DNA from 2 places in the Synechococcus sp. YX-04-1 genome. Region 1 is predicted to be linked to the other one. Evidence: predicted binding sites of a transcription regulator. Region 1 holds the regulator's gene; the other holds the start of a gene.

Region 1 (3,704 bases):
CCTGCTCCAGCACGCCCCGGCCTGAGGCCACGAGGAGCAGATCGTCGTCAATCAACGCCGTGGCCAGGGGTTGGGGGTCATGCCCCACCAACGCTCCCTGGCCGCTAATCACACCGATGCCGCGATAACTGCTGATCTGGAGGTCGGTGCCCGCCAGGCTGCGGGTCTGCCAGAACCGTTGCAGAAAGCGCCGGGCGCCGTCGTTATCCCGACTGGTTAGAGCCAACACCCAGCCGGCATTTGTGTCCCCATCGATGAGGGTGAGGCTGACCTCCTCACCAAGCCAGGGCTCCAACTCAAGGCCGAACTGGAGACCCGCCAAGGCAAAGACGCCTTCGCGCCACTGCCGTGCACCATCTCGGGCATCACGGCGTTGGGATGCAGGGGCAACGGCCTGGGCATAGGCCGGCAACCGTCCGGGATCGGCCAGCCAATGGACGGACAAATCAGCATCCCGGGGCACAAACCGGGCCGCCCGAGGCAAGTGCAACGGCTGCTCTGCCAGCTGCAGGGGGCTCTGGCGATTCATAGTCCAGAGCAGGCCAACGGCCAGCAGAAGCAGCGACAGCAGCACAGCGCCGGCAGCGCTGAGGAAGGGGCGGGCCTTCATGGGCCGGCGGTCTCGGGTCGCCTCATCTTTGTCCATCACCGCAGAATGGCGCCATGGGCCAATCCCAACAACCACAATCAATCCAAGCCTCTGAATTGCAGCAATGGCTGCAAAGCGAGCGACCTTCCCCGCAACTGGTGGATGTGCGCGAGGAGGCTGAGCTTGCGATCGCTGCCTTCCCTGGTGCGGTGCTGCACCGCCCCCTGAGCCAATCGAATGAATGGCTTGGAACACTCCAGGCCGACCTCAAACCCGATCAAGCCGTCGTGGTGGTCTGCCATGCCGGCGTGCGCAGCTACCACTTCGGCCTGTGGCTGCTGGACCAACCCTGGGGCCTTGAGGTGTGGAACCTTGAAGGAGGCATTGATGCCTGGAGCCTTCAGGTGGATCCCAGCGTTCCCCGCTACTGATGAGCAAGCCCCTGTCCCTTCGGCAAGAACAGGTGCTTCAGGCGACGGTGCACCATTACGTCGACACGATGGAGCCGGTGGGCAGCCGCACCCTGGTGCAACGCTTCGGCATCCCCGCCAGCTCCGCCACCGTTCGCTCCGCCATGGGGGCGCTTGAGCGCCGCGGACTGCTGCAGCAACCACACACGTCAGCCGGACGCGTTCCCAGCCCGATGGGATACCGGCACTACGTGGATGCGCTGCTGCCGGAACCCGGCATCGCCGTTCAACACCTGGAACGGGAGCTCACCGGACTCAGTCTTCGCTGGGCCGGTTTGGACGACCTGCTGATGCATGTGGCACGGCGGCTGACGGATTTCACTGGCCTGATGAGCCTGATCACCCAACCGCAGCAGGAGAACCGCCAACTTGAGACGATCCGTCTGGTGCCCAGCGGTGATCGACTGCTGGTGATGCTGGTGGAAGCCAATGGCCGGGCCAACCACCTGAACCTGCGCCTGCCCCACGGGGCTGAAACCGAACTCACAGCGATGGAACGTTGGGCGTCGGCACAGCTCGAGCAGGGAGACCTGAACTGGGAGGCTCTGCCCAGGCAGCTGCAAAGCAGCGGCGCTGTGCTGCGCAACGCCCTTGAACAACCGACGCCCACCAACTCCACGCAGGTGGTGGTGCATGGCCTCTCGAGGCTGGTGAGCGAACCGGAATTTGAAAGCACGTCCAGCCTTCGACCGCTGCTGGAACTGATCGACGACCAGCCTGGGACCTTGATCAGCCGCGGTGAATCCGCACGGGTATGGATCGGCGACGAACATCCGCAGCCAGCGCTGGAAGCCTGTGCCGTGGTTCAGGCCCCCTATCGCTGCAACGAGGGGCTGGGCCATGTGGCCCTGGTGGGTCCTATGCGCATGGCCTATGCCACGGCACGGGCGGCGGTGCAGCGGGTGGCCCGCCACCTCGAATTGTTGCTGGCCTGAAGCCCGAACGTCAGAGCTGATCCCCCAGCTTCTCCGCCACGGTGTTGACGTCCTTATCGCCGCGGCCAGAGCAATTGATCACCACTTCCGTGCCATCGGCCAGGGTGGGGCAAAGCTGCTCAAGCCAGGCGAAGGCATGGGCGGTTTCCAGGGCCGGAATGATGCCCTCAAGCTCACTCACGAGCCGCAGAGCATCGAGGGCCTGTTGATCGGTGACTGCGGCGTACTCAGCACGCCCGATCTCCCGCAGGTAGCTGTGCTCCGGACCCACCCCGGGGTAATCAAGACCTGCACTGATGGAATGAGCCTCCATCACCTGGCCATCGCCGTCCTGCAGGAGCAGGCTCATGGCGCCATGCAGAACACCGGCACGACCCTCGGTGATCGTCGCGGCATGGCGCCCGGTGGCCACACCATCACCAGCGGCCTCAACACCGATCAGACGCACAGACGTGTCCTGAACAAAGGGATGGAACAGGCCCATGGCATTGGAGCCACCGCCAACGCAGGCCATCAGCACGTCGGGCAGCCGACCGAAGGCCTCCTGACACTGCTGCTTGGACTCTTCTCCGATCACGGCATGGAAATCCCGCACCAACATCGGATAGGGGTGCGGACCCGCAACGGATCCCAGGATGTAGTGGGTGGACTCAACATTGGTCACCCAGTCGCGGATGGCTTCACTGGTGGCGTCCTTGAGGGTGGCGGTGCCGGCCGTCACCGGTTGCACCGTGGCGCCCAGCAGGCGCATGCGGAACACATTGAGGGCCTGACGGCGCATATCTTCCGCGCCCATATAGATCACGCACTCCAAACCGAAGCGGGCACAGACCGTGGCCGTGGCAACGCCATGCTGCCCCGCACCGGTTTCGGCAATGATCCTCTTCTTGCCCATGCGCAGCGCCAGCAGGGCCTGCCCCAGGGCATTGTTGATCTTGTGGGCACCGGTGTGGTTGAGGTCTTCCCGCTTCAGCCAGATGCGGGGGCCACCGTCGGCGCGGCGGTAATGGGCGGTGAGACGCTCGGCCTCATACAAGGGTGTCGCCCGGCCGACGTAGTTCTTGAGCAGGCGATTGAGCTCAGCAGTGAAGGCGGGATCATTCCAGGCCTGGGCGGCGGCTTGCTCCAGTTCCGCCAACGCCGGCATCAGGGTCTCGGGCACGTACTGGCCGCCGAAACGTCCAAAGCGACCGTGGGCTCCGGGGCGCACCGCTGGCTGCAGGCTTGAGGGATCCGGAGTGCTGGCGTTGGGGAGGGTGCTGGTCACGGATCCACGGCGGAGCGTCGGGCCAGCGTAATCAGGCGGTCACGCCATGGGGCGCCCCATGGGCGGTCATCGACAATGCAACCCGGTTGCGAGGGGATGGATGCCGAAGGGAGGTTGGCAGGAATTCAGCAGTGCCGAGAGCCTGCAGCGACCGAGCGGGGCTGCGGCGGAGCCCACAGCCAAGGCGCAGCAAATGGTGCGGGTGCAGCCCACCCGCGGTGGAAAAGGTGGCAAAACCGTGACGGTGATCCGTGGCCTAGAGCTGGATGCTGCGGGATTCAAGGCGCTGCTGAAGAAGCTCAAAACACGCATCGGCAGTGGCGGCACCGCCAAGGACGGCGTGATCGAACTGCAAGGAGATCAGGTGGATCTGACGCTCGAGCTGCTCAGCAAGGAGGGATACCGGCCGAAACGGGCTGGGGGTTAAGGGAGAATGGCCGCCA
Region 2 (3,704 bases), on a different contig from region 1:
AGGTCGTCAGCGTTGATAACGCCGGATTCCTTGAATTCCTCGTAGAGGTCGTTGCCCTCACGGGTGCGTTCACCCACACCACCGAACACAGACACACCGCCGTGCTCCTTGGCGATGTTGTTGATCAGCTCCTGAATCAACACGGTCTTGCCCACACCGGCGCCGCCGAACAGTCCGACCTTGCCGCCCTGGCGATAGGGAGCCAGGAGGTCGATCACCTTGATGCCGGTCTCGAACACCTTGGGCTTTGTCTCAAGCTCAGTGATGTTGGGGGCATCCCGGTGGATGGGAGCGGTGGTTGTGGTGTTGACGGGGCCCTGCTCGTCGACGGGCTCACCCAACACATTGAAGATGCGGCCGAGGGTGCATTCGCCCACGGGCACGGAAATCGGTGCACCGGTGTCGACGGCTTCCATGCCGCGCACCAGACCGTCGGTGCCACTCATGGCAACGGCACGAACCCGGTGATCACCCAGAAGCTGTTGAACCTCAGCGGTCAGGGCGACGTCATCGCCTGCGGGGTTTTTCCCGACAATGCGCAGAGCGTTATAGATCTTGGGCAGTTTCCCGGCGGGAAATTCCACGTCCAGAACCGGGCCGATCACCTGACGGATCACACCCTTGGTGCCAGCAGATGCAGGAGCAGAAGCGACCATAGGAAGGAGAGTTGCGGGAACAGGCGCTACGCGCTCGGACCCATTCAGAGCGGCGCAACCTTACCACTGCTGTGGTTGCTCCCTATTGGTTCGGTCACCCGCACAGCTGGAGGTCTGGCCTGAGGGCTGGTCGGTTGAATACGTTGGCACTCATCGGCATCGAGTGCCAACTCGCGTCGATGCTTGGCGCATTGCGCCCTGTCCCTGCTCCTGCAAATACCCATGGCTGCTGTTTCTCTCAGCGTCTCGACCGTCAAACCCCTCGGCGATCGCGTGTTCGTCAAGGTCTCTGAATCCGAAGAGAAGACCGCCGGCGGCATCCTTCTGCCTGACACCGCCAAAGAAAAGCCCCAGGTGGGTGAAGTGGTTCAGGTGGGCCCCGGCAAGTGCAACGACGACGGCAGCCGTCAGGCTCCCGAAGTTGGTGTGGGCGACAAGGTCCTCTACAGCAAGTACGCCGGCACCGACATCAAGCTCGGCAGCGATGAATACGTACTGCTGTCCGAGAAGGACATCCTGGCTGTCGTCAACTGAGATCAGCCCCGCTGAAATTGCGGCTTGAGTCTCAACTCAGCCTTTCTTACCCATTCTCTTCATTAGGAAACGCCTTCCATGGCAAAGCGCATCATCTACAACGAGAACGCCCGTCGCGCTCTCGAAAAAGGCATTGACATCCTCTGTGAAGCCGTCGCCGTGACCCTGGGTCCCAAGGGTCGCAACGTGGTGTTGGAGAAGAAGTTCGGTGCACCTCAGATCATTAATGACGGTGTCACCATCGCCAAGGAGATCGAGCTCGAAGACCACATCGAGAACACCGGTGTTGCTCTGATCCGTCAGGCCGCCTCCAAAACCAATGACGCCGCCGGTGACGGCACCACCACCGCCACCGTTTTGGCCCATGCCATGGTCAAGGCGGGTCTGCGCAATGTGGCTGCCGGTGCCAATGCCATCACCCTGAAGAAGGGAATCGACAAGGCTTCCGATTTCCTGGTCAGCAAGATCAAGGAAATGGCCAAGCCCATCTCTGACAGCAACGCCATTGCCCAGGTCGGCACCATCTCCGCTGGCAACGACGAAGAAGTCGGCAAGATGATCGCCGATGCCATGGACAAGGTTGGCAAGGAAGGTGTGATCTCTCTCGAAGAGGGCAAGTCCATGGAGACCGAGCTCGAGGTCACCGAGGGCATGCGCTTCGATAAGGGCTACATCTCCCCTTACTTCGCCACCGACACCGAGCGGATGGAAGCCGTCCTCGACGAGCCCTACATCCTGCTTACCGATAAAAAGATCGGTCTGGTGCAGGATCTGGTGCCCGTGCTGGAGCAAATCGCCCGCACCGGCAAGCCTCTGCTGATCATTGCTGAGGACATCGAGAAGGAAGCTCTCGCCACCCTGGTGGTGAACCGTCTGCGGGGCGTGCTGAACGTGGCTGCCGTGAAGGCTCCTGGTTTCGGTGATCGCCGCAAGGCCATGTTGGAAGACATGGCTGTGCTTACCAACGGTCAGCTGATCACCGAGGACGCTGGTCTCAAGCTGGAGAACGCCAAGCTCGAGATGCTGGGCACCGCCCGTCGCATCACGATCAACAAGGACACCACCACCATCGTTGCCGAAGGCAATGAGGCGGCTGTCGGCGCCCGCTGCGAACAGATCAAGAAGCAGATGGACGAGACCGACTCCACGTACGACAAGGAGAAGCTGCAGGAGCGTCTGGCCAAGCTGGCCGGTGGCGTGGCTGTGGTGAAGGTGGGTGCGGCCACCGAAACCGAGATGAAGGACAAGAAACTCCGTCTCGAGGACGCCATCAACGCCACCAAGGCGGCTGTTGAGGAAGGCATCGTTCCTGGCGGCGGCACCACCCTGGCTCACCTGGCTCCTGCCCTCGAGCAGTGGGCTGCCTCCAGCCTGTCCGGCGAGGAGCTGATCGGCGCCAACATCGTGGCTGCTGCTCTCACCGCTCCGTTGATGCGTATCGCTGAAAACGCAGGTGCGAACGGCGCTGTTGTGGCTGAGAACGTCAAGGCTCGCGCTGGCGCCGAAGGCTTCAACGCTGCTTCCGGCGAGTACGTCGACATGCTGGCTGCCGGCATCGTCGACCCCGCCAAGGTGACCCGCTCTGGTCTGCAAAATGCCGCGTCCATCGCTGGCATGGTGCTGACCACCGAGTGCATCGTGGCTGATCTTCCCGAGAAGAAGGAAGCAGCTCCTGCTGGTGGCATGGGCGGCGGCGACTTCGACTACTGATGTAGTGCGGGTGGTCGAGCGACCACCCGATCACGCCAACTCAAGTCATGCCAAGAGGTCCTGTGGGGCCTCTTTTTTATGCTCGGAAGCTGTCTTGTAAGGCCTAGGTTGTACAAGACATGTGGCTTGTGGGGGGGCGGTGTCAGTTGCAGGCCATGAAGGTTGTGAGGTGCATCTCTGCACCGGTTAACGTCTTGCTACGTATGGTTGTGTCGGGACAAATGCCCCAGCGCCCCGGTGCCTTTGCCGCCCAGTTTGCTCCTGAGACGCTGCAGCGTTTCAAAGACCTCTGCCGACAGCAAGACAAGGCCTACTCCAAGGTGTTGGAGCGTCTTGCACTGTTGTACGTCGAAACCAACGGTGCAGTTCTGGCCGATCGTTCTGCTCCAGTTGGTGCAGCCCCAGGCGTTCAGAAGCGTCAGGTGCAGGTGGAAACTTTGCAGAACAAACTGCTTGAAGACTTGCTGAAGAGGGTCGAGATTTTGGAAAAGAAGGACGTCAAAATGTTGTACGAGCTTGATCGGGTCTATAAAGAGTTGGCTTTTCTCAAATCAGGGTTACAAAGTCCTGGCTGACTTAATTTCTATCGCTTGATATCAAGTTCAATGGGGTTTGCCTGAATTGAGAAACGATTTCGTTATTCCTTTTGATAGGCCACGCTTTTCAGTAAAGGGGATAGAAGGCTTGTGTTAAAAGTAAGATGAAAAAGTGGTGTGAATTCTGGAGGCAAGAATGACTATAAGAAGTAGGTCCTTATTCCAATAGTGCTTGGTATTTGCTGCAGTTCTTTTGATACTGATCTAT

What was found. Region 1 encodes HrcA, which represses chaperone genes, less so after heat shock. Its sites were predicted from a motif close to TTAGCACTCNNNNNNNNNGAGTGCTAA; they were not measured.
Region 2: a site for HrcA is predicted at 800-826, ahead of groES (co-chaperone GroES). Genes of this name have one in related genera too.

Annotation. Positions count from the first base shown of each region.
Region 1 covers NZ_JAUONZ010000001.1:599,032-602,735, reverse strand. The annotation lists gene Q3Y53_RS03060 (DUF3352 domain-containing protein) at 1-610, opposite strand, end outside; gene Q3Y53_RS03055 (rhodanese-like domain-containing protein) at 664-1,020, shown strand; gene hrcA (heat-inducible transcriptional repressor HrcA) at 1,020-1,994, shown strand; gene trpB (tryptophan synthase subunit beta) at 2,005-3,261, opposite strand; gene Q3Y53_RS03040 (translation initiation factor) at 3,362-3,688, shown strand.
Region 2 covers NZ_JAUONZ010000004.1:152,655-156,358, reverse strand. The annotation lists gene atpD (F0F1 ATP synthase subunit beta) at 1-656, opposite strand, end outside; gene groES (co-chaperone GroES) at 879-1,190, shown strand; gene groL (chaperonin GroEL) at 1,269-2,900, shown strand; gene Q3Y53_RS08670 (hypothetical protein) at 3,056-3,475, shown strand.